Regions from separate parts of the Fundicoccus sp. Sow4_H7 genome, predicted to be linked through region 3. Evidence: riboswitches for the same ligand, from Rfam matches in the RefSeq annotation. Region 3 holds a riboswitch; each other region holds the start of a gene.
The links. Region 3 has a riboswitch for thiamine pyrophosphate ahead of thiT (energy-coupled thiamine transporter ThiT). Riboswitches for the same ligand answer to the same signal wherever they lie in the genome.

Region 1: linked by a shared signal. The riboswitch ahead of thiM (hydroxyethylthiazole kinase) and the one ahead of thiT (energy-coupled thiamine transporter ThiT) in region 3 are both predicted to bind thiamine pyrophosphate.
Region 2: linked by a shared signal. The riboswitch ahead of ACTQ54_RS10735 (thiamine-binding protein) and the one ahead of thiT (energy-coupled thiamine transporter ThiT) in region 3 are both predicted to bind thiamine pyrophosphate.

Annotation. Positions count from the first base shown of each region.
Region 1 is NZ_JBQKME010000001.1:596,210-606,832, forward strand. Features, by position in the region: gene ACTQ54_RS02635 (DsrE family protein) at 1-150, shown strand, start outside; gene ACTQ54_RS02640 (NAD(+)--rifampin ADP-ribosyltransferase) at 176-922, shown strand; gene ACTQ54_RS02645 (hypothetical protein) at 1,027-1,749, opposite strand; gene ACTQ54_RS02650 (hypothetical protein) at 1,742-3,319, opposite strand; gene proC (pyrroline-5-carboxylate reductase) at 3,462-4,295, shown strand; gene ACTQ54_RS02660 (YwbE family protein) at 4,995-5,189, opposite strand; gene ACTQ54_RS02665 (FAD-dependent oxidoreductase) at 5,312-7,609, opposite strand; TPP riboswitch at 7,909-8,000, shown strand; gene thiM (hydroxyethylthiazole kinase) at 8,057-8,884, shown strand; gene ACTQ54_RS02675 (thiamine phosphate synthase) at 8,874-9,593, shown strand; gene thiD (bifunctional hydroxymethylpyrimidine kinase/phosphomethylpyrimidine kinase) at 9,595-10,380, shown strand; gene thiW (energy coupling factor transporter S component ThiW) at 10,377-10,623, shown strand, end outside.
Region 2 is NZ_JBQKME010000013.1:10,331-20,953, forward strand. Features, by position in the region: gene ACTQ54_RS10700 (HdeD family acid-resistance protein) at 1-1,025, shown strand, start outside; gene ACTQ54_RS10705 (ABC transporter ATP-binding protein) at 1,192-2,973, opposite strand; gene ACTQ54_RS10710 (ABC transporter ATP-binding protein) at 2,974-4,710, opposite strand; gene ACTQ54_RS10715 (AraC family transcriptional regulator) at 4,925-5,761, shown strand; gene ACTQ54_RS10720 (NAD-dependent epimerase/dehydratase family protein) at 5,795-6,535, shown strand; gene ACTQ54_RS10725 (NAD-dependent epimerase/dehydratase family protein) at 6,780-7,535, shown strand; gene ACTQ54_RS10730 (1-phosphofructokinase family hexose kinase) at 7,554-8,477, shown strand; TPP riboswitch at 8,532-8,633, shown strand; gene ACTQ54_RS10735 (thiamine-binding protein) at 8,716-9,009, shown strand; gene ACTQ54_RS10740 (ABC transporter permease) at 8,984-9,769, shown strand; gene ACTQ54_RS10745 (ABC transporter substrate-binding protein) at 9,771-10,623, shown strand, end outside.
Region 3 is NZ_JBQKME010000015.1:172-10,794, reverse strand. Features, by position in the region: gene ACTQ54_RS11260 (AAA family ATPase) at 1-858, opposite strand, end outside; gene ACTQ54_RS11255 (hydantoinase B/oxoprolinase family protein) at 1,399-1,782, opposite strand; gene ACTQ54_RS11250 (hypothetical protein) at 1,858-2,010, opposite strand; gene ACTQ54_RS11245 (SDR family NAD(P)-dependent oxidoreductase) at 2,226-2,993, opposite strand; gene ACTQ54_RS11240 (ferredoxin reductase family protein) at 3,015-4,352, opposite strand; gene ACTQ54_RS11235 (redoxin family protein) at 4,591-5,076, opposite strand; gene ACTQ54_RS11230 (DUF4153 domain-containing protein) at 5,221-6,942, shown strand; gene ACTQ54_RS11225 (MBL fold metallo-hydrolase) at 6,962-7,879, shown strand; partial or broken gene ACTQ54_RS11220 (NAD(P)-binding domain-containing protein) at 7,954-8,542, opposite strand; gene ACTQ54_RS11215 (hypothetical protein) at 8,627-8,803, opposite strand; TPP riboswitch at 8,945-9,050, shown strand; gene thiT (energy-coupled thiamine transporter ThiT) at 9,087-9,650, shown strand; gene ACTQ54_RS11205 (TatD family hydrolase) at 9,647-10,360, shown strand.

The DNA of each region.
Region 1 (10,623 bases), on a different contig from region 3:
CAAACAGTCGATTTTGTTGCCTGTCAAAATGCGCTAAATTCTAATACCATTACTGCAGAAGCAGTTCCCATAACAATTCGTATCGTAAATGCCGGGGTGGTTGAGTTGGTGCAAAAACAAAACGATGGATATGCTTATATTCGTCCATAAAAGAATGTTACTTAGGAATGAGGTAATGAATGTGTTTGATCCAAATAATGATGTCGTAAAATTATGCATGGCAGGGCTCGGACTCGAGGCAGCGGGCGATAGGGGAGCGGCTATTGCGAAATTTCAAGAAGCTTTGGAAACTGCGCGCAATGATTTTGAACGTTTTATTGCTAGTTTTCATTTGGCGCGGATGCAAGATGACATCCCAAAACGACTTGAAGGGATGATTGCTTCTTTAAATTTTGCCATGAATTCGGGCGATAATGGGGCGAAAACGGCACTTTATACGATATATTCAGAAATTGCCAAATGTTATGAAGCTTTGGCCGAACATGGGAAAGCGGAACAGAGCCGTTTCTTAGCGGAGTCATATCATGGCATTATTTTTGACAAGGGTCCATTTTTTCACGGGACGCGTGCTGACCTACCGATTGGCAGTTTTTTAACGCCTGGTTTAAATTCCAATTATCAGTCAGATCTTATCATGCAACACATTTATTTCACCGCCAATATGAATGGGGCGATCTTAGCGGCAACGTTAGCTAGAGGGGATGGCGACAAACGCGTTTATATTGTGCAGCCAACGGGCGATTTTGAACACGATCCCAATCTGACCGACCAAAAATTCCCGGGCAATTTAACCCAATCTTACCGCTCAACCGCGTTATTAAAAATCATTGGAGAAATTCAAGATCTTGAAAAGCTAAATAAATATCAGCGGGATGAATGGTTAGGAAAATTGTTGCACAATCATGGTGAAATCATAAATTAGGCTTTAAAGATTGAGTGACAATAAAGGCAAAAAAAAAGAAACCACTATCTCGTCAATGACATAGTGGTTTCTGTTATTTATTTTTTGCGCCTGACTTTCTTTTATTAAAGCCTAGTAAACCCGTCATAAGCAAAGTACACCATCGCAAAACCAACTACAATCAAGATAAGGCCAGATAATGCTAACATAAATATCACCATCGGTCCGGCAGTTGAACCTTTAATAAATAAATTAACGAAACCATTTGAGGCTGCTTCTAAGTTAAATAACAAAAGAAGACCAATAATTGTGAAGGGGACAAAAATAGCTAGCGCAGGCCAAACAAGACCCCAGATGGCGTCATTTCTTTCAGAATAGCTTGGCCTGGCTTGATCGGCTAAATGGTTTAAATTTTCATTCGTAAGGATGCCATTATTATCATCTACCAAGGCATAGTCAAATCCGCCCGATTGAGACCTTTCCTGTGTGAAGGGATAGCTCACATCATCAATTATAATTTCATTACCTGAAAAATTGACACTTGCCTGCGTGACACTTAAGTGCTGTTGATTGATGTCTTGAGCGACTGAATCATAGGCTTCAACCATGGATTTTTCCATTAATTGCTGCTCAGTTAGCTGTTCAAAATAAGGAATATCGTGATTTTCTTCTTGAAAAACACGTAGTTTAACCAGTCGCTGGCTATTATTAAACTCCATCCTTAAGGCATTATCATCGTATGGCAAAGTCGCAAGGATAGATTTATCTGTTTCATTTTTTGCCAACCCAATAAATACCGCTGCTATAAGCACGATTGCCAACAAACTAAAGCTATATTTTTTACTCATTATTTTCGCCTCCTGCAGGGTAGATAATCTCACCATTTTGTAGGATGTTTTCAGGAATGATAACTAATGATTTGCTTTGACCATTTTGCATGCCAAGATTTTGGCCTACTATTTCAATGTCGCCTTCAACTTCAATCAATCCATCTCCTAAATAAAGCAAATAATAATCATAAATATCATTTTCCGTAGCTTCAACAACCAGCCAATTATCAAAAGCAGGACTACTAACTGTGCCAGTAACTTCAAGCTTTTCTTTAAAAGCAGGGATATTTATTAGGTAGTCGGAAAGGCTGGATTCGAAAACTTCAAGTATATTATTATTAATACTGAAAATGGGTGATGTTTCCGTTGCGGTCAATTCACCGTAAATTTTGCTTGGATTATTCAATACTAGTACTTCAGCGAGATGTTGGCTATTTTCGTCAATTAAGACTTCATTCGCATGTTCTTCGGGCACAGATGAAATATATGTTGCATCTTGCTCCTCCGAAAATTTCCGTGACAGACTTATTGTGTTTGGAGTAAACCCATTTGCACGAATATTGATTTCACCCATTTGGGTATCCACCCCAAGCGAGAATTCTTCATAAGCGACTGCAATTTCTTCCTCCGATAAATCCGGATCCAATAATTTAGCAAATAAATTAAAGTAGGCTTCATTTAACTTCAGTTTTTCATCATCATCCGGCATTTCATCGGCATCAAAAGCTGTTGTAAAACGGATTTCGAGAAAATCACCTGTCGGAGTTGCGCCTGAAAACAAATACAATTCATTCAAACGTCCCAATTCAGCCAGCTCGGTCGCATAAAAATAGACACTATTTCCCCATGAACGAATGTGCGCTTCTGACGTTTCTAGATTAAACAACTGTTCCAGCTGGTCTAAAATCCGGTTAATATATGCCCGATTCACATAAACTGTCTCACCTTCATAATCTTCTGAATAAATATCCCCTAAACCTAAATCGGAATCATACCAACTTCCGACTAAATTGACTAAATTGTCATCATCAAACATCGAAAGCGGAAAATTAAAGCGGGTTTCAAAAAATAAAACATGATCGTTATTTGCATCATTTAAGGTTGTAGCATAGGCTTCATGATTTTCAATCGTCTGATTATGATTCTTATCGGGTTCTTTTGCCCATTGGTCATAAAATGTCTCCCAGTCTTCAAAGTTAATACTAGGATCGACTATTTCTAATAAAGTTGAGATGGTTTCAAAATCTAATAAGTCATCCGCACGAATGGTTTGATAAATATAAAAACCGTCGCCTCTGTTATTTATTCCCGAATGAAAACCAACCGTTGCATTGATTGGAAGATTGAGCGGAACCGTCACCGCAGAGCTTTTAGTTGGATCAACCGTTAATGACATTAATTCTTGCGAGAGTTCAAGATCAAAAGCAGTCAAAACTTCATAGGCCAAACGGTTGGAAAGTCCATCATAGGAAAAGGGGATCGACTTGCCATCGTAATCTGCATTAAATACAGCCGAATAGCTTTGTGCATTAACATGAGTGATATTTAATCCAAAACTCATCAATATGATTAACAATATTTTCTTCAAAACCAGTCACCATTCCTTTCAAAAGCAATTGTTTGTTAAATGTACTATATAAAAAAAACGCATTGTCTTCAATTCAGAAGCCTTTTCGCATATACAAAAGTTTCAACTTCTTGTATCATTTAAATAAATATCAGAAGTCATTTTGTTATTAGCAGAGATATTTATTATGAAGAAGGTAGGGATTTTAATGAAGATTGGCTTTATTGGAATGGGAAATATGGGGCAGGCGATGCTGAAAGGGATGTTGAAAGCTGGGCTGACGGAGCGCGAGGATATTTTTGTTTATGATGTGTACGCGCCGATTGTAGAGGAAATGCAAAATCTGTATGGAATTACGGGGGCTCATAGCGAAGTGGAAGTCGCAAAGCAAGTTGATGTGCTGATTTTGGCAATCAAACCGAATATGGTCGAAAATGTCCTATTGGCGATTAAAGAAGTTGTGTTTGAGAAGCAAATCATTGTTTCAATCGCTGCTACCAATTCTCTTGCATTTTTAAGTAAATATCTCCCTGAAAAAACAAAAATTGTGCGGGCGATGCCCAATACACCGGCAATTGTTGGCGAAGGCATGTCGGCCTTGTGCTTGAATGAGTGGATTGATGCGAATGATACAGCGACAGTGTTGGCGCTGTTTGAATCATTCGGTAAAGCCAAAGTAATTGACGAAGCATTAATCGATGCTTTTACTGGCGTGAGTGGTTCAGGACCTGCTTATGTGTATTTATTTATCGAAGCCTTAGCTGATGGGGGAGTGGCGTTAGGATTGGCACGCAAGGATGCTTATGAGTTTGCGGCCCAAATGGTGAAAGGGGCAGCGCAAATGGTACTGGAAACCGGCATACACCCAGGCGAGTTGAAAGACATGGTCACATCACCCGGTGGGTCAACCATGGCCGGCATCCATAGTTTAGAAAACGATCGCTTCCGCGCAACCGTGATGAACGCTGTGTTTGCAACAGCTGCCAAAAATAGATAATGTGTATTAGATGGTGTGAAAATTGTGAGGCGGCGAGGGTATTGTTTTCAACTCGTTTTGCAAACGAGGCTAAAGATTTCAACTCGTCGCAGCAATGAAGTCACTTTTGGTATTAGTTGAGGAAACGATTGGCTACTTCATGCCTACGATAACTCCATAATTTATACAAATTCTACGACTTACTATCGCGGTCGTATGAAAAGTGTGTTTCATCCGAGCGGTTGGTCCGCGGTCGTATGAAATATGTGTTTCATCCGAGCGGTTAGTTCGCGCTCGTATGAAATGGTGTTTTCATCCGAGCGGTTGGTCCGCGGTCGTATGAAATGGTGTTTTCATCCGAGCGGTTAGTTCGCGGTCGTATGAAAAGTGTGTTTCATCCGAGTGGTTGTTGTGCGGTCGTATGAAAAGTGTGTTTCATCCGAGTGGTTGTTGTGCGGTCGTATGGAAAGTGTGTTTCATCCGAGCGGTTGCTGTGCGGTCGTATGAAAAGCTGGTTTCATCCGAGCGGTTTGTCCGCGCTCGTTTGAAAAGGTAGTTTCATCCGAGCGGTTTGTTCGCGGTCGTATGAAATAGTCGGATAAAGACCACAAAAATATGTAAAAAGCATGAAGCCACGAGGTAAAAAAATTAAACTCGTTTTCCAGACGAGTACCAGTTTGGTTCCTCATTGAATCGCAGAAGCCTATTTCAAGTCCTCGTCTACCCAACAATTTCCTTCACGCGCCCAACTGTGCCATCCGTTAACATCACTTTAATTCCATGCGGATGACTCGCGGAATTGGTTAAAATTTTAGCGATGACGCCTTTCGTTAACTTCCCCGTGCGTTGATCCGCTTTTCTGACAACATTAACCGTTGCACCAATTTGAATATCGATACGCTTTGTTCCATTCATAATAAATATCTCCTTTAATCACGATTTAGTATGTTATATTTTAACGAAATTTACTCAAACATGCAAAAAACGTAAGAATCTCAAACCAAGAGATTCTTACGTTATAATGTTTATATATTTGATTACAAACCTGCTGCTTCCATAGCTTGTTTTAAAGCTTCGATGAAAGCTTCTGAAGAAACGCTAGCACCAGAAACAATGTCCAATTCTGCCGATTGATTTTCTAATGCTTTTTCTGCCATTTCATGTAAGGCTTCGACACCAATACCGACAGTTTCAGTTTGTTCAACGATTTGGATATCTGTCATCTGACCATCTTCAACAACTACTTGGATTCTTACACGGCCGCCAAAACCATTATTTGATTGACCTTCAAAGACATTTTCAGAAACTTCTTCAACTTCTGTCTCTTCAACATCTTCTTCAACCTCTGCATCAGCTGATTGTTTCCATTCTTCGATTTCAGCTAATTTTTCAGAATGTGTCATTGTTCCTTGGCTTAAACCACGCTGTGAGAAGTACTCAGCTTTATCTGTCTTGGTTTTATCATTTGTTTCTGAACCAGCATAGTCTGGATTAAGAGAAGTATCAGCTGTCGCAAAACCCTCTTCATCAACTGAAGCAGCAGCACGTCCTGCTACATAACCACTTGTCATGACACGACCTAGACCGTGTACACGCATTCCACCACTGGCTTCACCGGCTGCAAATAAGTTAGGAATCGTTTGTCCGTAAATATCAATCACTTGCATATTTGCATCTACACGAATTCCTGCTAGTGTATCGTGCATGCTTGGAGTAGCCCATAGTGCATAGAAAGGACCTTCTTCAATTTTATTTACAAGTGTTTCTTCACGTTGCCAATCTTCATCGTAACCAGCATCAATAAATCCGTTGTAGCGTGTAATAGTATCCACTAAAGTTGCAGGATCCATTTCGATATCTTCGTGATATTTATTAACAATCAGATCGGCTAATTCTTCTAAAGTATCGGCTTTAAAAGCATAGCCTTCTTCGTAGTCTAAAACGCCTTCTGCATCCATATCCCAGCCATTGCGTTCAACAGCTGCTTGGTCCATGATTGCCCATAGTGGTCCACCGTAAGCTTCCGCATTGCCATCGCCTTCAAGGTCAATAAATGTCCCGGTTAAAGCTTGATCGAAGAATGGTTCACGAGCAGTATTCATTTGACTCATAGCATATTGGTCTTCGTTACCAATTCGTTGACCAACCATATTAACAATTACTAAACTGTTGTAATCCGGTACGATACCATTGGTACGAACGAGTGGCCAAATAACACTTTTTTCACTCCAACCTCTACCGTATCCATATTGTGTACCAAAACGTTGTGGGGCAGTAATGTTAGCACCAACAACAGAAGTATAGTTTCCTAAGCTACCAAGTGAAGCACCAATTTCCATAGCGGCATATTCACCTGAAGCATCTTGGTCCGAGAATGGCATACCAGCTAGGCCATCTAAGTATTCTCCTAAACGTGGGTCTAACATCGTTCTAAACTCAACATTACCTGTTGAACCACCTGTACATATAATCACAGCTTTATTGGCTTTAATATTTACAAGTTCTCTATTTTCTTCGATATTTCCTTCACTCATTAAGCTTTGGAGTGGTTCTGTTTCACCAGGTAAGATAGTCGGTGAGTAGCTTGCTTGAATCCCTGTAACATTACCTTCAAAAATACCGTCACGGTAAATTTTATCCATATGATAGTTTAATAGAAATTGTGCGCCTTCTTCACGTAAAGTTTGTTCTAAAGGTCGGCTAATCCCGATACCAGCAGCTTCAGTACCTGTATAAGTATTTTCCCAATCAGAAGCATCAACATATGTCATACGTCCTACGCTATCACCATCGTTACCACCATCACGGTAATAAGCACGAACCATTGGTTCAACATCTAAGGTTTTAATCCCATTGTCCATTAACCAATCATAAGTTTCAGCCATGGAATTCGCAATGGAACGTGTGTATTCGGGGTCGTTATAGCGCGAGTTAATCGAAGTTCCTCGTGTATGATCGTAGTAGTACAAGTCTGCTGAGTCTTCAATATCCCATGCTTGTTGATCAATCGTGCCACCACCTGAGTGAAATTGACCTTCACTAACTGCAACGTGTCCACCAACGTCAAAGTTTGCTTCGACTAACAGAACAGAAGCACCATCATCTAATGCTTTCAAAGCAGCAGTTAAACCAGAAGCACCAGCTCCAACTACCACCACGTCTGCTTCATAATCCCAAGTAATGTCATCTGTTGCTGGTTGATTTGCGCCTGTTGCAACAAAATTTGACTGTGAACTTACATGAGTTAGAGCAGATTGACCGACTAATATTGCAACGATAGCAATACAAATAAAGGATATAAGTTTATTGAATTTATTTTGATTTTTTTCTGACATTATAATTTTTTCACTCCTAATAAATAATACATGTTCAAAAACTCACAAACATGCACAAAAAATATAAACAATTAATACTTGCTATAAGAAAATATCGAAATTATCCTCCTTCCTTGGTAATATTTTCACAAGAAGTATATCAATAAATTTTATAAGTGTCAATCGCAAAATTTTGATTATCGAATATTTACTGGAGATGTCCAATTATTTAAATTTATAATAATCAAAACTTTACCATCCTATTATAACAGAATAATTGACAAAAATTGTATTAATAGGTAAGGTTAGTGGTACAACATTTAAATAATTTGGGGTGCTTTAAAAAGCTGAGATTACACTCATTGAACCTGAACAGGTAATGCTGGGACAGGGATAGTTTAGGAGATATTTATTTAAACGAAGAGGGCAATCCTAGTGGGTTGCTCTTTTTTTATGGGAGGAAAGCGAATGTATCAGGAGGCTATACTCACGCTTGTCACGATAACGAAGGATCGTAAGCCGTTGGTTCCGTCGATAACGAATAAGGTTACGATGCAGGCGGTGGCAAATACACAAATCGCAGTGGGGGGGTCGCCTGCTATGTTCTTTTTAGCTGATGAAGGTAGAAGGTTGGCTGAGAAGTGTGCAGCGATGTATATTAATTTAGGAACATTAAGCGAACACTACCGTGAATTAGTTCCGCAAACCATCCTTCAATTGAAAAAAGAAAATAAGCCGTGGTTATTGGATCCGGTAGGATTAGGGAAAGGGCAATTGCACAATGAATTGATTGCTTTTATCCATGACCATCCGCCGACCATCATCAAAGGCAATGCGTCCGAAATCATTCGTTTGGCCAATATGTGGAGACTTATTGAGACTGCTCACCAATTAAAAGGGGTTGATAGCCAAGATCCAGTCGAAGCCGCTAAGGAAGCAGCGATTCAGTTAGGTCAGCACATTAAGACTGTTATCGTTGTGACAGGTCCGATTGATTTAATCACGGACGGAAAACAAATTATACGTTCTCATGGCGGATCTGATTGGATGGAGACTATTTCGGGCATGGGCTGCATGCTTGGTGGTGTGATGTCAGTCTTTTTAGCGGATGCCAATCCCATGACAGCGGCGATTACGGCTGTGAATGCTTTTAATCTGGCTGGCCAAAATGCAGCACAAACTGCTAAAGGTCCTGGGACATTTTTCATGCATTTTTTAGACGCTTTATTTAATTTATCTGCCGATGAGATTAGCCAGCACCCACTTAAAATGGAGGACCTTCACAATGAACTATAATCGTAAAAAATTTAATCTCACGCATTACCTTGTCATTGGGCCTGAAAATACTTTAGGTCGTGATACTTTAAGTATCATTAAAGAAGCGATTGAGGCAGGGATTTCTTTTATTCAAATTCGTGCTAAAAACAGCGATCCCAAAGAAATCATAGAATTGACTAATGCGACAGCATCTCTTATTCAAGAAATGAAAAAAGCGGATGATGTTAGCCTTGTCGTCAATGACCGCCTTGACATCGTGTTAGCCTGCCGCGAAATGGGGTATAAAGTCGATGGCATTCACGTTGGTCAAACAGATATTCCAGTCGATCTCTGCCGCAAATACTTAGGTGAAGATTCCATCGTTGGACTTTCCGCTTCAAGTAAATATCTCATTGACTACGTCGAAAATGCTGACACTTCTGCTATCGATTATTTTGGTGCGGGACCATTACATCCAACGGATACTAAAAAAGATGCCGGCCGATACGACGGAGATGATCAGGCCATTACACTTAGGACATTTAGTGAAATTGAAACATTAGCTCAGATAAGTCCGATTCCAGTAGTCATTGGAGGCGGCGTTAAAGTAGGTGATTTGCCTGAACTCTATCAAACAGGGATTGATGGTTATTTTGTCATCTCAGCCATTGCTTCGGCTTCCAATCCTTACTTAGCAGCTAAAGAACTTGTCGATACATGGACAAATTTATCAAGGGAGAATAAATAAATTGAAAACAGCCTTAACCATTGCCGGTTCTGATTCTTCAGGCGGCGCAGGAATTCAAGCCGATTTAAAAACATTTTTAGCCAATGATGTCTATGGTATGTCAGCCATTACAGCTATAACAGCACAAAATACGACAGGCGTCCAACAAGCCTATGTATTAGAAGCCGACTTATTAGAAGCGCAAATACGGTCTGTCTTTGACGATATCCGTCCGGATGCAATTAAAATTGGCATGGCCGGTAATGCAGCATCCATTAGAGCGATGACCAACGTCCTCGAAGAATACCAAGCTGAAAATATTGTTATTGATCCAGTTATGGTAGCGACATCGGGAGCGAGTTTATTCGATCAGGACAATGCAACGACTTATTACCATGAATTATTTCCCTTAGCCACTGTAATTACCCCTAATATTCCAGAAGCTGAGAGCATTCAAAAAATCCAAATAAAGACCGCTAGTGATATGGAAGAAGCCGCCATTAATATGTCTAAACGTTTTAACACCGCCGTTTTACTTAAAGGTGGACACTTAAAAAATCAAGAAGCAATTGATGTTTTGGCAGTTGGCAGTGATATTTATTGGTTTGAAAATAAACGCATTGATAATCCTAATACGCATGGGACGGGATGTACCTTGTCGTCGGCCATTGCGGCAAATTTAGCAAAAGGATATCTATTGACCGATAGTATTGATAAAGCAAAAAAATACTTAACGGCAGCGATTGAGGCGCAATTGGATTTAGGTCGTGGTTCGGGCCCGTTGGATCACGGGTATGGATTAAGATGAGTCGCACGCGTAAAATAACTCAATTAGGATTGTTTGTCGCCTTGTCATTTGTGTTATCGACTATTTTGGTATTTCCAAATATGGCACCTGCCCAACACATGATGAATGTATTAGGGGCAGTGGTTCTTGGGCCGTGGTATAATGCCTTGTCAGCCTTTTTATCGGGTGGCTTAAGAATGCTAGTTAGCGGGCGAACTTTTATCGCCACGAGCGGTTGGATTGGAGCTTTATTAGCTGGAGTTG
Region 2 (10,623 bases), on a different contig from region 3:
TAGGTTATTATCAAGTTATTATGGGACTCATCAGTTTGATTTCATATGCCTTGCTTGTTCGTGATCAAGCCAAGCGTCGTTTTCACCGTTTAATCTATGGTCTAGCACATTTGATTTTTGCGATGTTTAGTTTTACGGCAGATGAAAATGGAAGGAATATAACGATTATTTTGGGCGTTTATTCGATATTTATTGGATTAACTTACTTGAATGATGGGCGGGGTGTGTTTTTACCAGCAGAAACGGAAAATAGGTTGAAGCGTAAAATTCGTTTCCCACTCCCGATTATTTTTAATGCTTTGCTTCCGACGCAAGTCCTCAATCGGATTAATCATTTCATCGAAGGTGAGTTGGATATGGATGTTGAATTGGAACAGCATGCACAAATTAAATTGGACCATTTACATGAGCCGTATACGCTGATGCAAATTCTAATTCATACGGGGAGTAATGCTTTTGATGTGATTGGTCATATGAATATTGTTTACCAAGATAAGGTCTATTCATATGGAAATCATGATATTGATTCGCGCTTTTTGTTTGATGCGATTGGTGATGGGGTTTTGGTCACTGTGGATAAAGAGGCTTATATTGATTTTTCAATTAAAAATGGTGATAATCTCGTCATTGAATATGATGTTTTATTGAACCAAGATCAAGCCGAAGCGCTAGAAGAAAAGTTGGCAGAAATGACTTCCGTGTTAGAGCCTTGGGAACCTACGACAAAAGAGCAATTAGCGAGCTATGGTGGTAAATTAATGCGTGCTATTCCTGAAGCACAATTTTATAAATTTACTGAAGGTAAGTTTAAAACATATTTTGTCTTTGGTACAAATTGTGTCATGTTATCTGATGAAATTATTGGTACCAGTGGATTAGACTTATTTCTGTTGGTCGGTATCCTAACACCGGGAACTTATTATGACTATATCGAAAAAGAAATTAATAAAGCGAACAGTATTATTATTAGCCGTAAGGTTCATCATAGCCGTCTACAAAGCTATTTGGAAGAACATCTAAATTAATCAAAATTTTATAGACAAAAAAATCCGACCGTTTAAAGGATGGTGTAAAGAACGGACTAGCTCGAGTAGCCAGACGCGTCGTGAGACAAGGCTCACGACGGTTCCACTATCCTTATAAACGGTCGGATTTTCGACATGCTCTACCACTCTGTTCAAGAAGAGTGATTTAATCAACAAATAATAAATCATATTGTGATTGGTACAAGCGGTAATATAGACCGCGTTGCTGCATTAATTCTTCATGGCTACCTCTTTCTTGAACGGTTTGGTTAGCAATGTAGAATATTTGATCACTATTTTTAATGGTAGATAAGCGGTGGGCAATAATAAAGGATGTACGGCCTTTCAACAAGCGTTGTAAACCTTCCTGTAATAATTCTTCGGTCTTCGTATCAATACTTGAAGTGGCTTCATCTAAAATTAAAATAGCTGGGTCAGCCAGTAACGTTCTTGCAAAGGCTAGTAGCTGTCTTTGTCCAGAAGATAGGGTACTTCCACGTTCTTCAACGACCGTATGATAACCATCTTTTAGTCCCATAATAAATTCATGGGCATGAACCGTTTTGGCTGCTTCAATGACTTCTTCTTCTGTCGCATCAAGGCGTCCATAGCGAATATTGTCTAGAATTGTTCCTGAGAAGACAAAGGTATCTTGAAGCATGACACCCATTTTTTCGCGTAAGGAAGAAATGGTCACTTCACTAATATCATAGCCGTCTACATAAATCGTTCCTTCATTAATGTCGTAAAAGCGACTTAATAAGTTAATAATGGTTGTTTTACCTGCCCCTGTCGGCCCAACTAAAGCAATTGTTTGGCCTGCTGGAATGTCAAAACTCACATCACGGAGGATATCTTTTCCTTCTTCGTAACGGAAGGTAACATGATCAAATTTGACATTTCCTTCGATTGGAGGAAGCTCAATGGCCCCTGGTTTGTCTTGGATTTCAGGAACGATATCTAAGGTTTCAAAGATTCGTTCTAGGTAAGCTGTCGCCGTAATTAAGTTATTGTAAAAGTTACCAATATTGATAATCGGATTCCAAAAGTTGTTGATATAGGTAATGAAGGCAATCAATGTCCCTGTCGAAACTTCCACTCCAATTTGTCTAATACCAACAAAATAGACGATACAGGTCGACATCACGGCAATATTTTGAACAGACGGCCACAAGGCAAATTGAATCTTAACAGCTCGCATAAAGGCATCATAGTTTTCTTGTGACTGCTCTTCAAAAATCTCAAAACGTTCATGTTCACGCGCAAAAGATTGTGTGATTCTTATACCAGCGATACTTTCATGGATATAAGCATTCAAATTTGATTGCTTGTTACTTAGGTTTTGATAGGCTTTACGCTGATGTTTTTTAATAATCATAACAATCGCAAATAAAACTGGCAGTAGAATTAAGCTATAAAGCGTTAATCTAAAGTCGAGAGCGATCATAAAGGCTAAGGTAATGATAATGTTGAAAATATCAGAAATTAAGTTCACCACACCATTACTCAATAAATCACTTAAGGTATTAATGTAGTTAACGACCCTTGTTAGGATTTTACCGTGTGGTCTGTTATCAAAATATGAAAAAGGTAAGCTTTGAATATGAGAGAAGATATCATAACGCATATCCACTAGGACATCTTGACCAATTTTAGTAATGGCATATAAACGATAATATAAACCGACACAGGCAACAATAATAGCAACGGTAAACATGGTTGAGTAACGTAAGAGGACTCCAATATCTGCTTGTGGAATAGCCGTATCAATGACAACTTTTGTAAAATAAGGTCCTAACATCAAGGCGATGTTAGAAATTAAGATGGAAATCAATACTTTAAGAATGGTGCCTCTATAAGGAATCAAATACTTTCCGACACGTTTATAGTCTTCGGGTCGAAACTCTTCTTCTAGAGTCTCATCTTCATTATATAGATTACGAGCCATTTATTTCACTCCTTCCAAGCCGAGTTGTCTTTGGTAGACATCATAGTAATGGCCTTGTTTAGCAACTAATTCATTATGGGTTCCCTGTTCAATAATCCGACCCTTATCTAAAACTAAAATTAAATCAGCATCGCGAACTGAAGAGATACGGTGGGCAATAATAAAGGTTGTTTTCCGTTGTGTCATCCGGCTTAATTCCGTTTGAATTTTAGCTTCTGTTTCCATATCAACGGCAGAGGTCGTATCGTCCAAGATGAGGATCGATGGGTTTTTAGTCAGCGCACGCGCTAAACTGATCCGTTGTTTTTGTCCCCCTGACAAGCCAACGCCCCGTTCACCAACAATGGTGTCGTAACCTAATGGCATTTGTGAAATGAATGAATCGGCATCTGCAATTTTTGCCATATTACGAATATATTCACCATCAGCAAATGGGTTTCCAAAGGCAATATTGTCAGTAATCGTATTTGAAAAGAGAAAGACATCTTGCATAACCATAGCGATATTTTCTCTAAGTTGACGGACAGGGTAGTTTTTGATGTTCTTCCCATCAATCAGTACTTCACCTTCAGTTGGATCATAGTAGCGTCCAATAAGATTAACTAAGGTTGATTTACCCGCTCCTGTTTCACCGATAATACCAACAGTCATGCCACTAGAAATTCTAAAATCAATGTCCGTTAGGATATTGGTGTTAGGATCATCTGAGAAGTGGAATGAAACATTTCTAAACTCGATATCACCATTCAGTTTTAAGCTGTCTTCATCAATATCAATTGGGATTTGTGGTTTGCGTTGTAATAATTGACGAATTTTGTGTACAGATGCTTGAAAACGTTGGTAGTCATTGACAAGCCAACCGATCATCCTCATTGGATTATTTAACATCCATAAGTAACCATTGAAAGCAACCAATTCTCCCAGTGTCATTTGTTGGCGGATAACCAAAAAACCACCAAATAATAATGTAATAACACTTAAAATACTAGCTAAAAATTCTAAAGCAGGAAGGTATTTTTGAGACACTCGCGCCAAATCTAGATTACTTTGACGATAATTTAAGTTATACGTAGTAAACTTTTCTTTTTCGAACTCTTCACGGGTAAAAGCTTTAACAACCCGGTTACCACCGATATTTTCTTCTACCATTGAATTGAGGCGGGAGAAACTTTCACGGATTTCATAAAACTTCGGATGGCTTTCGTTGGACAGTTTCATGGCTAAATAGAAAATCAGCGGTGTAACTGCAACGAGTGCTAACATTAATTGCCAATTGATAAAGGTCATAATAATGACAGCTGTTAAAAACCAAATGAAAGACTCTAAAATATTATAGCTTGTCCATGAAACAAAGTGACGAACGGCTTCTGTATCACCAGTCATCCGTGCCATAATATCTCCAACACGCGTATGATTAAAATAATCGAAATCGAGTTCATTTAATTTTCTGTACATATCTTTTCGCAGTTGATGCAGTGTGCGTTGACCAACCATATCGAACATGACTTGGTAACTGTAGCGGATGACAGTTCGAACTAAAGTCAATCCAATCATCGTAGCAAGAATTGGAACAAGTAAATCAACTTGTTGGTTATTAATAACTTGGTCAATTAAAATACTACTTAGATATGGATTAATAATTACCATGATAGAGTTCATTAACAGCAAAAACAGGGCGAAGGCAATCCAACCCTTATGTTTTTTTGTGTAATTCCAAACCCAAGAAAAATGATTCATATGCGACTCCTTTACTGACTTTATTTACTTTGTAAGCTTACAAGATTTAAATCAGTTTAAAATGGATAAAACAACTTAAAAAAATGTGTTATTTCAGCATTTTTTATGATAATATCAGTCTTTTTCTGAAAAAAATATTTTTTTTAGTCATTTATTTGATACGATTTTATGCCTTAATTGTAGTATAATAAGAAAAGACTTAGGAGGTGACTGAATGAACTATTTTAACAGTCAAACATTTAATATCGATATACTCTATGCCTTTGATTCATGGAATGAAGAAGGAAATCATAACAGTTTACACCACCATGATTTTTTTGAGATCACTTTGATGTTAGAAGGCGAGGCAGAATATTTTATTGAAGGGGTAGAACAAACCGTTTACCCTGGGATGGCACTTTTGTTCAATCCTGGACAAAAGCATTCTGAAAAACAAAAAGTAGGTACCCACTCACATCAGCTCCATATAGGGATTACGAATTTTTCAACAAACCTCCAGCAAAGAAATCATATGCCTAACCAACAAGTGATTATTCACTTAACTACTTACTATCAACAAGTTTATGATCGGGCTTGGAGCATTATTCGTGAGCTGAATGAGCAAAAGCCAGACTACCAACTTTATTTAAAAGCTCTAACCATGGAGTTAATGATTTTACTAACGCGACAAATTACTGAAAATAATCAAGTAAACGCCAGTAATTTAACTAAAACAGAACAAAAGCAAAACTTTTTAGTGGAACTTGCGATTGCTTATATGAAGAAAAACTACCAAGATGAACTGACGTTAGAAAATATTGCTCGTGAACTTCTTGTTAGCCCGACTTATTTGTCTAAAATATTTAAAGAAAAAACGTCCATGAGTGTGATCAGTTATCTAATCAGCATTCGCTTAGCCAATGCCGCTGAACGTTTAGCCATTGAAAATAGTTCCATCAAAGATATTGCCCGAGACGTCGGTTATCAAGACGTCTACCACTTTTCAAAACAATTCAAAAAACATTACGGCGTGGCACCTTCTAAATACAAAAATACCCTCGATAATAAATAACGCTGATTAATTCAATGCATGGAGGTACTGACAGTGAAAAAGATTTTGATCACAGGAGCAGCAGGGAGTATTGGGCAAGCATTGGTCAAACACTTAATGACAAGATATGAATTATTAGCTGTTGATCAATCTTTTGAAGCAGTAGACGATAGTATTTTTCAAACAACTGATACGAAGGTTTTGGATTTAAATCAAGCCAGCACTTGGGAAGGATTATTAGATGAAGTTGACTTTGTTATTCATCTAGCTGCCAACCGTAGTCCTCAAGCAGCTTTTGATGATTTAATTCAGCCTAATTATTTTATGCCCTATTATTTATTTGAAGCAGCAAGAAAAGCTAACAAACTTCAACGGATCATTTACGCCAGTTCAAGTCATGCAGCAGCGAATTATCCAGTTAATAAGCAAATTAAAGTGAGCGATGAACCGCGCCCAACGAGTTACTATGGTGTTTCAAAATTATTTATGGAAGATTTAGCGAATTATTTTGCTTACCACTATCAAATAGAGTCCATTGGCATACGTATTGGTAGCTATAAGGAAGAAAATCAAGTAAGACCATTAAAGAGTAATCAGTTTTCAAAAATGCTGGATTATCGCGATTTTAATCATCTAATCGATTGTTGTTTAACAGCTGACTTATCTCAACCAGCGATTGTTATCAATGGGGTTTCAAATAATGCGATAACTAGATTAGACTTAGAGTCAGCCCGTCAATTAGTGGATTACCAACCAACTTATGATGCTTTTGACCCCTATGGAATGTCTAAGTAGATAAAGTCCACAAAAATGTGTAAAAATCATGAAAGGACGAGGCTGAAGTTTTAAACTCGTCGCAGCAATAACGCCACTTTTGGTATTCGTTGAGGAAACGATTGGTTAATTCATGCCTACGACGACTCAATCAATTTACGCAGTCTCTAGGGCTGACTCCCTAAGCAGAACTAAGTGCTTTAAATTGATATTTATTATATTATTGAATAATAGATAATGACACTTTATTGATGGAGGGAATTAAATGAAGAGAATTTTAATAACGGGTGCAGCTGGAACGATTGGCCGGGCTTTAGTGCAGCATTTAAAATCAAGTTATGAACTGCTAGCTGTGGATCAAGGTTTTGAAGGTGTAGAGGCTGGGCTTTATCAAGGAATTGAGACGCGAGCCTTAGATTTGGATGAAGAAAATAGCTGGAATGGTCTCTTAGATGGTATTGATGTTGTGATTCACTTAGCGGGTGAGCCAAGTCCGGAAGCAACATTTGAGGCATTGATCCAACCGAATTATTATATCCCTTATTATTTATTTGAGGCAGCGACGCAAGCTAAAAGCCTACAAAGAATTATTTATGCCAGTTCGATTCATAGTACGGGCAATTACCCTGTGGATATGCAAATCAAAGTAGGTGATGAACCACGACCGACTAGCTATTATGGTATTTCAAAGTTGTTTATGGAACATTTGGCTAATTATTATGCTTACAACCATCAAGTAGAATCTATCGGTATCCGGATTGGCAATTATATTGCTGAAAATGAAAGCGTTGAATTTACGGGACAGGTTGCTCAACTTGCTGAGATTCTTCATTATCAAGATTTTAATCACTTAATTGATTGTTGCTTGGAAGCAGACTTGCTTCAGCCGACAATTGTCATTAATGGGGTTTCCAACCATGCAATGCCGCGCTTAGATTTAGAATCTGCTCGTCAATTAGTTGGCTATCAACCGACTTATGATGCGTTTGAAGCGTATTTGAATACCAAAAAAAGTAAGTAGCACTTTAGGAGGGAAGGAATGTTTTATACTATCAGCTTAAAACCAACATTGGATTTAATTTTAGAAACAGAATCGATCCAATTTGGACAAGAGAATAAAGTTGACCGCCATCGTTATGATTTTAGTGGTGAAGGCATCAGCGTGTCTCGTATATTGAATAAAATGAACCAACGAAGTATTGCGACAGGTTTCTTAGGAGGTTTTACCGGGCAATATATTGTTGATCAATTGAATGAAGAAGGCATCGAGAATTTCTTTATTCTTCATGAACGTCCAACATCCATCAGCGTTGATGTTCAAACAGCGGATGGATTGACGACATACAAATCACCCGAATTTGAACTGAGTGAAGAAGCTATTCAAGAATTATTGGAATACCTAAGTGGCCATGTTACGGCCGATGACATGGTAATTATTAGTGGTGAATGTGTCCAAAATCAAATGGATAACGTGTGTCAAAAAATAACGGAACTATGTCAATATAATCATGCTGAAATTATCTTAGATATTCGTCCGATTTCGATGATGGACTACTTAGCCTATCATCCATTCTTAATGACGCCTACCATGAATGATCTTAGAGAATATTTTGATGCAGAAGTTGAGTCCATTGAAGAAATCGTTCAAAGTGCTAAGAAATTACAAGAACGTGGTGCCAGAAATATTCTTATTTCACACCAGTTACATGAAGCGATTTTACTAACGGAAGAAGGAAAGGTATTTATTAGTCAAGCAGCTATTGTTGAAGGAATGAGTGAGTTAGGGGTACGGGATTCCTTGTTAGCTGGTTTTGCTAAGGCATATGTCGAAAGTAAAGACTTGTCGACAAGCCTACAATTTGCTACAGCTGCGGCTTTAGCAACTTCTTTATCGGTCGACATTGCTGACCTAGCGAAAATTGAATCGTTTGTCGCTCAGATTTCTCTGTATGAATGGGAATAAATATCTGTTTTTTTAATTGTATTTGTAATTTTTTTCAAAGTTTGCTAAGATGTATCTACGCACAAGGGGTGCCAATCATTGGCTGAGATGGGTAAAACCGAACTCTTTAAACCTGATTAAGTTAGGACTTACGTAGGGATGTGGGGAGATATTTTTATCATACAATCGAGTTAAAAGCTCGTTTGACCTGCTTTTTTTGCGTACGCTTTGTGCGAAATAAAAGGGAGGTTATTTTTTTATGCCAAAAGCGAGTATTGCGCTTCAAATTTTGCCGTTATATACAGAAGAAAAAATCAGTTTGGATGCGGTCGATCGGGTGATTGAATTTCTTCGTAAAGAAGCAGCTCATGCGGTTGTCGGACCGTTTGAAACAACGATTGAAGGAGATTTTCACGATTTAATGTCTCTTTTAACACAAGCAATCGAAATAGCTGGCGAAGAAGGGGCTGCTATTTTTGCTAACGCTAAAATTCGTTACCATAAAGAAAGGCAGATGTTAAGCTCAGATGATAAAACAAAAAAATATCATTAATCGTCATGCACCGCTCATTCTAGGTGTAGGTTTGATATTGTTGTGGGAATTAGCGGCTTATTTTGGTTGGTTACCACGTTTCATTATCCCGAGTCCTTCATTAATTTTTCAATCTCTCATTGAAGATTGGAAAAACTTATTGTTTCATAGCAAGATTACATTGATACAGGCGTTTGTAGGTTTAAGTATTGGCATTGTTTTAGCCTTTTTCTTAGCGATATTCATGGATTTATTCGAATGGTTACAAAGAGCCTTATATCCTTTACTGATTATCACACAAACCATTCCGACAGTCGCTATTGCTCCCATACTCGTTTTATGGTTGGGCTACGATATGACCCCCAAAATAGTTTTAATTGTTATCACCACCTTATTTCCGATTGTTATTTCAATTTTAAACGGCTTTGCCAACAGTGATCAAGAAGCCATTCAATTGCTGCAGTTAATGGGAGCAAATAAGGTTCAGATCCTAAGCCATGTCAAGTTACCGGCAAGCATGCCTTACTTTTTTTCTGGTTTAAAGGTCAGTGTTTCCTATGCTTTTGTTGGTTCGGTGGTAGCGGAATGGCTAGGTGGTTTTGAAGGCTTAGGGGTCTATATGATTCAAATGAAAAATGCTTTTCGCTATGACCGTATGTTTGCGGTAATTGTTGTGATTTCATCCATAAGTTTACTCTTTATGTGGGTAACACAACAGATTCAACGGCTATGTATTCCATGGCTTTATCATGATAAAAAAATAACGATTTGGAGTCGATAAAATGTTAAAAAATGTATTAAAATATCTTAGTGTTTTAGTTCTTGCTGGAGTGTTATTGTCTGTAGCAAACCCAGTTGTTGAAGCTCAAAATAAAATTGATTTCATTTTGGATTGGGTACCCAATACCAATCATACAGGCTTGTATGTTGCTTTAGATAAAGGTTATTTTGATGATGCGGGAGTTGAAGTGGACATTAAACGTCCCCCTCAAGGAAGTACAACTGAATTAATCGGACTTGGACAAGCTGCTTTTGGGATAAGTTTTCAAGATTCACTCGCCCATCGTTTAGCAGCTGGTTTGCCAGTGACAGCTGTTGCGACCATTTTAGAGCATAATACATCAGGGGTATTATCCAATAAGGATGCAGGAATAATAGACCCCTTACAAATGACTGGTCATTCTTATGGGACATGGAACGATCCGATTGAATTAGCAATGCTAAATTATATCATTGAGAGTGAAGGGGGGGACTTTGAAGAAGTCCAATTAGTTCCTAATCAAGCCGACAATTCAGTGATTGGTTTAGCTAATAATATGTTTGATTCTGCTTGGGTTTACTATGCATGGGACGGCATTATGGCAGACCACCAAGGCGTGGAAACAAACTTCTGGTATTTTAAAGACTACGCTAGTGAGCTTGATTTCTACTCCCCGGTGATTATTGCTAATAATGATTATTTAGCAGAAAATCCAGACGAAGCCCGTGCGGTCATTCAGGCGATTAAAAAAGGTTACCAATATGCCATGGAAAATTCAGAAGAAGCGGCTAACATTTTAATGAAATACGCACCAGAATTAAGCGAACAGGCTGACATGGTGAAAGAATCACAAGAATGGATCAGTGACCATTATG
Region 3 (10,623 bases):
AAAGTTTACAGTTTCACCATATTTATTTGAGAGCTGACTGCATGAGGCGCTGCCTCCATAATCCTTGAATCTCTTCATTATTTCTAAGCTTTGTTGATTGAATACTTTAGGATCATTGAGTAATTCAACCCAATCTTTAACTGAGAGCCCAGTTGAATAATTTACTTTACTATTTCGATTTTTAGTATAATGCCAAGCTTGAAATGAAATCATAGGAATACTAGTATTAGGAATTTGGATTTTTAAAGTTTGTAACAACTCATTGTACTTTTCACCATCCACATCTTTAGCTTTAAAAGAAATTTTATGTTGTTCAGCTAAAAACTCAACATTTCTACTATCAAGACTTATAAAAACATTTGGTCTAATCCAATATAAACCAATCGTGATACTAGACAGTCCATTCCCATTTATGGAAAGAGACTTATCAAATAAGGTTTGAAATTCTTCGGACATCCCTTCATTCTCATCAAAGTTCATCGCTTCAATGAATAAATCCCATAATATTCCATCTTGATTAAAGTAAAATGAATTTAAATTATTCAAAACAGGAATAGAATTAAATTCCATAGGGATTTCCTCATTAATATTAAACTCTTCTGCATAGCGCTTTATTAGACGAATTCTGTTTTTATCTGTAATTTGCCTATTAAATGTTGCAAAAATAGAGAAGGGATCAATCTCATTACCTCTTGGTTCCCACCAATCTTCACGATCGAAATTTAGGTAATTCAGTAGCGGCTCTTCTTCATGCAGTTGTTGCATTATCTCCATTAATTCATGTCGTTTATCTTTGTATTCAAGTATTTTCTTTGCAAAAGCCCCATAAAATGGTATCCATTGAAATTCATTATTCATTCCAGTTCCCCCTAAGTGTTGAAAGAGTTTCGACTTATTAGCCCAACACTAATCAATTATTAATAAAGTCACAAAATCCACAAAACCTAAAATAAAGCCCAATAAAACAATATTATTCTCATATTTTAATGATACCATAATTAAATTATTTAATTCGCTCAATTTTAAGGTTTTGGTGATATTTATTCTACACAATAAAAAAGCAGTGCATGTTTATACAGCTGTCTCTTTCACTTTAAATTACAATTAACGAGTTTCCTTTATTTATCTAATAAGTTTAATTCTCCATAGGTAAAACTATCCGCATCCACTTGTACCCAAAGGTTTTGGCGGCTACTTCAACACTACCATCGGCACGGTGGATGTAGGCATCATTAGAATTTCCTTTAAGACCATCGTCCACACCCCACGGTTTTGACTTGTGGTGTCCAAAAGTCACTGTCACTGATTGGTTATCATTGAGTGCCCGGTAAGAAGGAACTGTTCCACGACCCCAATAAATTCCCCTGCTCCAGCGTTTGAATCTTCTGTCCGCAGTGATTATTCTTCGACTAGGACACCATAACGGGTTTCCGTTACTTCAATCGGAACATTATAGGTTTCCCCGTTTCCATAGCAGAACTGGCCAGATTGCCCGTCATTATCCACTGTTGCACCCCATCCACCAGTGGTTGGTTCTACCAACATAAAGGGTTGCTGGCTATCGGGATCCACACCCCCAATAACAACTGAACATACTGCTGCATAGTGTCCTGCAATGAGACGGTGAGGTAAAATGTCGACTAATGCTTTTTGAATAATATTAACGGCTTCTAACAGTTTAATGAAATAATTGGAGACAGGCACTGGTCGCTTAGCTTCCACCATTGTAATCGGCGTTTCTTTGACATCATTGAAAGTGGTCGTCTCACCATTGGATTGCATCACGAATTCTTGGTCTGCTTGGATTTGTTTATTCAGTTCTTAATCCAGTTTGTTAAGGTATGAAGTGGCGATTGGCTATACATAAGCATTCAAGGCCGTTGTATTCGTCCGTTCAAACTCGCACCACTCACGGGTAATTTCGTAAGACGCTGTCACTGACATTTCTGGCCACTTGGCTTTGATCCACTCAGTGGTTTGTTGTTCGTGAGTCGGTAAATGTCCTACCAATGTCTGTCGCTAATTTCATATTAATCCCTCTCATCTACAATTTAGTGGCCGAGGTGGCTGGTCTTCCAGTTTACTTTTAAAGATTGCGTCTCAAAGAATCCAACTTTCCTTTTAGAGGGGCAAGAGAATAAAGATGAGCTAGCTATAGAAACAAAAAAAGCCAAGTCTAATTGAATAGACTTGGCTTTAGATTAATTATTGTGATATTTATTTAATTATTGTTGTGCACCCATACCGCCATCAATACGATATTGAGAGCCAGTGATAAACTCACTGTCGTCTGAAGCTAAGAACAATACTAATTTAGCAATATCTTCTGCTTCTGCATAACGCGCAAGGGGAATTGCATCAATGTATTCTTGTTTGGCTGCAGTGCTGTCTCCTGTACTTGATTCAATATTTTCCATCATCGCAGTATCGACTGGGGATGGGTGAATTGAGTTCACGCGCACACCTTTATCAGCAACTTCTAGAGCAGCTGATTTGGTTAAACCAACCACCGCATGTTTAGAGGCTGCATAAGGGGATAAACCTGGCGAACCACGTAAGCCATCAACGGATGAGGTGTTAATAACACTACCGCTACCTTGCTCAATCATTAGTGGCAAGACATGTTTCAAGCCCAAAAATATACCTTTAGCATTAATGCCCATAACATTTTCAAAGTCTTCTAACTCGATATCAACCATGTCCGTCAAGACACCTGTGATACCCGCATTGTTGAATAAGATATCAACTTGACCAAATGCTTCTTTGGTTTTTTCAACATAGTTTTTAACGTCTTCTTCTTTAGTAACATCAGCCGTAATGGTAACGATGTTTTCGCCAGTGCCCAAAGATTCTACTGCTTCACTCAAGGCTTCTTCTGACACATCAACTAAAGCAACATTAGCCCCTTCGTCAATAAATAACTTCGCTGTTGCAATACCAATTCCGCCTGCGGCACCAGTGATAATCGCTACTTTTCCGTCTAATTTACTCATTAAAGTTCCTCCTATAATTTTTTAAAATGCAAATTCTTCAATATACAATTGTTCGTCAGTTACATTGTTGTCTGCCATTAATCCTTTAGCTGCTTCTAACATGGGTGGTGGACCACAAATATGCCAAGTAGCTGTCTCGTAGAATTCTTCCAAACCTTGACTCCGAATAAACTCATCGTCCACAAAGCCATGCGGGAATCCTTCAACTTCTTCTTCACTAAAGATAATATGGTGAGAGAAATTGGGATATTTAGTTGAAAGGTCTTTAAGTTCGTCGTAATACATGAGATCTTTTTCGTAACCGACACCCCAAACGAAGGCGATGCGACGATCAGAATTTTTGGCGATTTCCTCACGAAGGACGCTCAGGCTCGGAGTCAGGCCTATACCGCCCGACAAAAGCACCATCGGATCGTTAGAATGACGGACTTCTTCAGGATAGAAGTCACCATAAGGCCCTTCTATCGTCACTTTGTCACCTTCAGTCACGTCTTCTAGCGTGTTAGTAAAATCCCCGTCTTCTTGAATCATCACAATGATCGAATCTTGATGAAAGCGAGGTGACGAAGCAAAGGAAAATGGATGAGCTTCACTAGCAACGTTTGAGTCCACAAAGCGAAAGAAACCAAATTGTCCTGCAACATAATCCATACGCTGACCATTAACTGGCTTTAATTCCATTTCATGAATTTTAGGCGATGGCTTACTTGTGCGAACCACTTCGTATCGAGGCAATTGCCCTAGGCGAATCTTGTAAATCAGATACCAGCCTAATACAACGACTGTATAAAATGTCGCTAACAAACGGAATGGCGTATTATCCAAAAGGTACTCCACATGATAAACATGGAAATGTATCCCAATTACACTCACAATCGCCAAACGATGCAACCACAAATGAAAATTTCGGTTAGCCTTACCCTTGAACTTCATCAGTGGCTTGGATTTTTTAATAATCGTATCCGATAAAACAAATATCCCGGTCAACATCACAACAATCAAAGCAATCAAACCAACATATCCCAGAAGTGATGTGTCCGACAAATTCAGCGTCAATACATTTTCTAAACCACTCCAGCGAATAAATACATGAATCAAAAGCGTGACAGGCAACACCATTGCCATCCAAGCATGCACTTCATACATTGTCGTTAAGCCCAGTCGACGTTCGATTGCCTTAGGCCGCACAGCGATCAACACCAGTGTCAGCATAATACAAAACGACAATGTCCCTGTTACATTGGACAATAACTCTGTAAAATTTGGCGGAATATACTGCGACAATAAGGCAATTAAAAAGGTCACAAACATCAGTATAGCAACCCCTGGGAAAAACCATTTTAAAGCTTTTTTACTCATGTGCATTTCTCCTTTTAATAAATATCACACAAAACACAACAGTTTTTTGACTTCAATAAACCTTCAACTACAAAAAAATGTTAACATTATAAAGCCACTGAGTCAAAACGTTTGCACTTGTAATATTGATTTATTTTTAATTTAATTTACTAATAACTCAAAATAGTTAATAACAACAAAAAAGTGTACGCATCGTGATTACTCAGAGATGCGTACACTTTTTTCTATCTATATATTATTACAACCGATCGGCTGCTTCTAACACTTTGCCGTAATCTGGTTCGTCGCGCATATCGGCTACAATTTCGATATACTTAATCACGCCATCATCATCGACTACCATGACTGTCCGGGCTAATTTGTCATACTCTGCCATCAACAATCCTGAAGCCTGACTGAACTGGCCATTAAGATCGGACAAGTATACCATATCTACGTCGTTACTACTACACCAGTTTACGATGTCTTCTGGCTGGTTGTTACTCAAGGTAATAATTGGGTAGTCTTTTTCATTCGCGAGTTGGTTGAAGCGACTCGTTTGAATACTGCAGGTTTTAGTGTTGATGTCGGGAACAATGCTAATGACGGATACGCCATTAATATAGTCGCCTAATTGAACCGCTTGTCTATCTTGATTGAGTAATTCCACATTTGGTAATGCATCGCCAACCGCTAAAGGTTGACCTACCAAGTTAATAATTTGATCGCCACGTTTTATTTGCATGAAGCACCTCTCAATTATTTTTATATTCACTACCATTTTAGTCAACCTTCCTGATTTTGTCACGTTTATCTGATTTAGCTGATTAAATTGACCTCTTGATGAAAGCACTTTATAATCAAAGGAAATGGTGAAAGGATTGATTTAATGAGCTTGAAAGAAAAGATTTCCCACTCTTTTAACAAAGTGAGCCAGTCTATCTGGCGCTTTCCACTCAGTTATTTATTTTTATTATTCGCAACCATTGCGAACGCCATCTATCTTGAGGATTCCGAAAAAATTTCTGAGCGCTGGTTGATATGCTTTATGGCAGGAACACTATTGGCAACTGTTGGACAAATGCTATTCGAACGCTTTTTTGCCGCGCAGAAAAACCGGCGATATTTATTGATGGGGTTAGCTCTAATAGCAACGGCGGTTTTCGCCTTTCTCTTTGCCCCCATTCCCATCGAGAGTTTGCGATTTTCTGTCAAAACAGCCGTCATTATTTTTGCACTCATTTTAGCTTTTATATGGATTCCAACCATCCAAAATGCCGAATTCCCCTTTCATCAAAGTCTATTAGCCTTTATCAAAAACTTTTTTACTGCCTTACTTTTCGGGGTTATTTTGTCGCTCGGTTTCCTATTAATCCACATCGCCATCAGTACGCTGCTTTTTGAACTGGATTACCAATTGGTCACTCATACCCTCAACATTATTTGGTGCTTTGTCGTCCCACTTTATTGCATCGCGCTCACGCCGAGCCCTGACGGCCAGCAAGTCATCACGGTCCCGCGCTTTCTCGAAGTGTTACTCAAATACATTATTATTCCAATCACTTTAATTTACACTTCCATCCTAATTGTTTATCTCCTAATAAATATCTCTGGACCATTCTGGACGAATAATTTATTAGAGCCTCTTTTAGTTTCTTATGCCATCATCAGTTTTATTATTTATCTGTTGTCCTTTAATCTTCAACCAAATAAATATATCAGTCTTTACCAACAATGGTTTCCTAAAGTCATGGTTCCCATCGTGTTATTTCAAACACTTGCTTCCATCTTAAGAATAGAAACCAACGGCTTAACCATTGGTCGCTATTTTGTGATTTTGTTTGGGGTTTTTGCTACGGTTGCGGCAGTGATATTTAGTTTGAATAAAGAAAAAATGCATTGGTGGAGTATTGCTCTGCTGTTAGTGATGGCTGTTATTTCGATTACGCCGCCACTTGATGCGTTTACTATGAGTCTGAATAACCATGAGAAGCAGCTGGTTCGGCTTTTAGAGAAAAATCAGATGTGGGATGGCAATCAAATTACCCCTCATGCGCAACTTGACGAAGCGGATGCGATCGCGATTACAAAACTCGCTCTATATCTCGATGAAAATGACTATCAGACCGATCTGCTGGGGGATAATTTTAATTTCTATGCTGATTTTGAAGAGACCTTTGGTTTTGAACCAACCTACTTCAATTCTAATCGCAGAACGAATGTTGTTCAGTCGGTTAATTGGAACTGGGATCAGTATCCAACGATTGATATCGAAGGTTTTGATCATTTCCTGGTGCTAAATTGGTATGATCACATTGATCCGATAGAGATTGAAGATGAAAAAGGGATATTTACTTTAGAGTCTTATGTAAATGAAGATAAATACATTGTCATTAACTTAACAAATGAAGCTGGTGAAGAGATATTGCAATTTGACTCCCAGGAATTATTCGAACAAGCGCTAGAAGGGGCTGAAGAGGGTTTAACTCCCGAACAGGGAATTATGACGGTCGCCAATGAAGCGGTTGAAATGAAAATAGTTGCTGTCTACTTAAGAAGTACGTCCAGTGCTTATAGTGGAAATGTTTATATCTTGTTAAATTTTAAATAAAAAAGAAGGAGCTTTTTGAATGACTTATTCATATCAATTTCACGATATAAAATTAACTTGGTTGGATGGTGCAGATAAGACAACGGATGGAGGGACGTCATTCGGTCCTGTCCCAAAAGTTGTCTGGTCGCGCTATTATCCATCAAATGCGGACAATCAGCTGATCGAGTTGACAGACCCGATTTTAATCCAGCACGATGGCAAAAATTATTTGATCGATGCTAGCCTTGGTACGGAAAAATTGGATGCCAAACAACATCGCAATCTAGGGGTTCTAAAAGACAATCATATGTTGGATTCGTTAGCCGAACTCGGTTTAAGTGCAGAAGATATCAACTTTGTCATGATGACCCACATGCACAATGACCATGCTGGTGGTTTAACTAGGCTTGATCCAACAAGCGGTGAGATTGTTTCGACCTTCCCCAATGCGGTAATTTATATGACAGCCATTGAATGGGACGAAGTCCGCCATCCAAATACTCGAACACGTGGGACTTATCTGAAGGAAAATTGGGAAGCGATTCAAGAACAAGTGGTGACTTTTGAAAACAGCCTTGAAGTGTCGCCCCAGATTACGATGCATCATACGGGCGGTCATAGCCGTGGTCATGCAGCAATTAAGCTGATTCAAAATAATGAAGTGATGCTCCATTTAGGCGATATATTCTTGAACCATGCTCAGCGCAATCCACTGTGGGTAAGCGCCAACGATGACTATCCTATGGATTCCATTGCGGCCAAGACCCACTGGCTCAACGATGCCTTCACCAACGGCTACAAACTGTTCCTTTATCACGATCCCCATTACGCCGTGGTCCAGTTCGATGAAAAAGGTGAAACAATCGTCGATTACATGGAACGCGAAAAAACTAGTCCTATCCCTTGGACTGATAAACAAGACCGCCGCATCCCTTTTCAAAAACCATCTGAATAGATATAACTGTAAAAAAACATCTGTATCTCATTTATAAGATACAGACGTTTTTTAGTTGTTTATTAATTTCTAACTTAATCCCATTGCTCTTCGCCTTTATCGCCATACCAATCAAAATGGAACACGCCTTCTTTATCCACGCGTTCATATGTGTGTGCACCAAAGTAGTCACGTTGTGCTTGAATGATATTGGCTGGTAAATATTCAGAACGGTATGAATCAAAATAAGTAATGGCTGAAGCATAACCAGAGACTGCAATACCATTTTGAACACCTAAAGCAACAATATCACGGGCAGCTGTACGATAGTTTTCAACAATATCTTTAAAGTAGTCATCTAAAATTAAGTTCTTTTGGACCTTTAAGAGCACCTTCTTCTCCACCAGTAATCCCAGTACCAATAAAGTTGACCCCAGTTTCTGCTAATTCTTCGTTACGTCACATCGTATCTTTAAAGTATGTATTTCCACCATCAATTAAAATATCACCTTTATCTAAGAATGTTAGAACTTGTTGGATGACCGCATCTGTTCCTTTATCAGCTTGTACCATTAGAATCACTTTACGAGGTTTTTCTAACGATTCAACCAAAGATTCAAGGGTTGTTTCAAGCTTTAAATTTTTATCCGGGTTTTCTGCCATCACTGCCATTTCGATTACTCCAATATCATGCTTACTCAATATTACATCTCATTTAAGAAAAATCATCTATAGCTCAATCGTATCATTTTTAGCATAGAATTTAAATCAGATAATAATTAATTTAACCACACAACCATTCAAGATTAATAAGGATATCGTAGCAACAGCCCATAAAACAGTAGATGGAATTGACCAAATCTTAACTTGATCTTTAATATCAGTAAACCCCATTGATTCATTAATTGTCCGAAAGTAGGCATCATTTAAATTCATATCATCCATCAAATTAAATATCTCATCATTAAAGAAAAGGATCTTACTAATTTATCCATAGAAAACGCCACAATCTTTATATGTATCATCTGTAGGAGGGGGCAATATAACATCGAGGTTGACAACGTTTTTTTTATGAGCTATGATATCATCTAAGCAAAGGGGAGTCACTAGAGTGACTGAGACTGGATGTATGCCGGGACTCTTATTACCTGATCACGTTAGTACGTGCGGAGGGATTGCAGACTTAAGAAGACTTAAGCCTCCTTTGTGTATCAAAGGGGGTATTTTTATGCAAAAAAATTCGTTAACTGTTTATATAGAGGCTGGGTTGATTGCGACTTTGGCCTTTATTATCTCACTGTTTCCTATCGAAGGAACGGGCTTCGATATCGCTTTGGGCTCGATTCCCATTACGTTGTTTTGTCTGCGTCGAGGGTGGAAAGCAGGGATATTTACTGGGCTTTTATGGGGTTTACTGACGATTATTCTAGGCGGAGCTTCAATTATCCACCCTGTGCAAGTGGTGTTAGATTATCCGGTAGCTTTTGCTTTTAATGGGCTAGCAGGAATTGTGGCTCCGGCACTTCAACAGGCAACCGCTTCGGGAAATCAGAAGAAAGCAACTTATTATATCTTTTTGAGTACTTTTATCGGGACTCTAGCTCGTTACTTCTGGCACTTTATTACTGGGGTTTATTATTGGGGTCGGTTTGCTCCAGAAGGTTGGTCTGTTGGCTTTTATTCCTTTGTATTTAACGGAGGATCTGTCATTGTCACAACAGTAATTGCTGGTCTAGCTTTATTGCTTCTGTACCGGCAAGCTCGGCAATTATTTGTCGGTGAATTGGCATGATAATAAATGCCCATGATCACCTCAGTCATTATCCATCGCTGGAGAAGGCATTAGCGGACATTGAAGGCTTAAACATGACAACTTTAGCGGTTAGTGAGTCTGTGTCTGACTATCAATCCATTCCAGACCATCCACTCATCTTAAAGGGATTCGGAATTCATCCTTGGAAGGTGACGCCAACTACATCTTTAGACAATATTGAACCTTACATTCAGGATTGTGATTTCATCGGTGAAATTGGTTTAGACTTCCACTGGGCAGAAGATACAACGGCTTACCCGCGTCAATTGGAAGTTTTTGAATACTTTCTAGCGGAGGCAAAGAAGCACCAAAATATTTGCAATATCCATACAAAAGGAGCTGAAAAAGAAGTACTTGCCTTGCTACAAAAGCACCAATTACATGGTCAAATTATTCACTGGTATAGTGGGCCTTTGGACTTGGTGACTGATTATTTGGAGCTAGGCTGTTTCTTTACGATTTCTGTTGATGCAGGGCATTCAACCTTGACCGATCAGCTGATTAATCTTATTCCAACACAGCAGTTATTATTTGAAACCGATGGCCCTACTGCCCTAGAGTGGGTCAATGGTACGCCATCTTGGCCTGATGAAATCTTACGAATTCAAGCCTATGTGGCTCAATTGAAAAGTTGTTCATCGACTGAGTTGGAAGTGGGTGGGCGTTTATTAATGGAACAACTCAAATAAATACCTTTACTCTTCGAATTTGTCCACATCCGATATTTCAATCACATTTAGCTTAGGTTGTTTAACAGCGTCGGAGCGTATCAATTTAGTCAAGCTTCGGCTGAAATTTTTGGAGTTATGTCGAGGTAAGAGACTAATTGTTTTTTGTGGAAGGAAATTCTGTGAAGAATCGATGTAATTGAATAAAGGTCTAATTAAGATTAAAAAACACTAAAAAAGTCACCCGTACTCATTAGCATTTCAATGAGAGCTGGTGGCTTTTG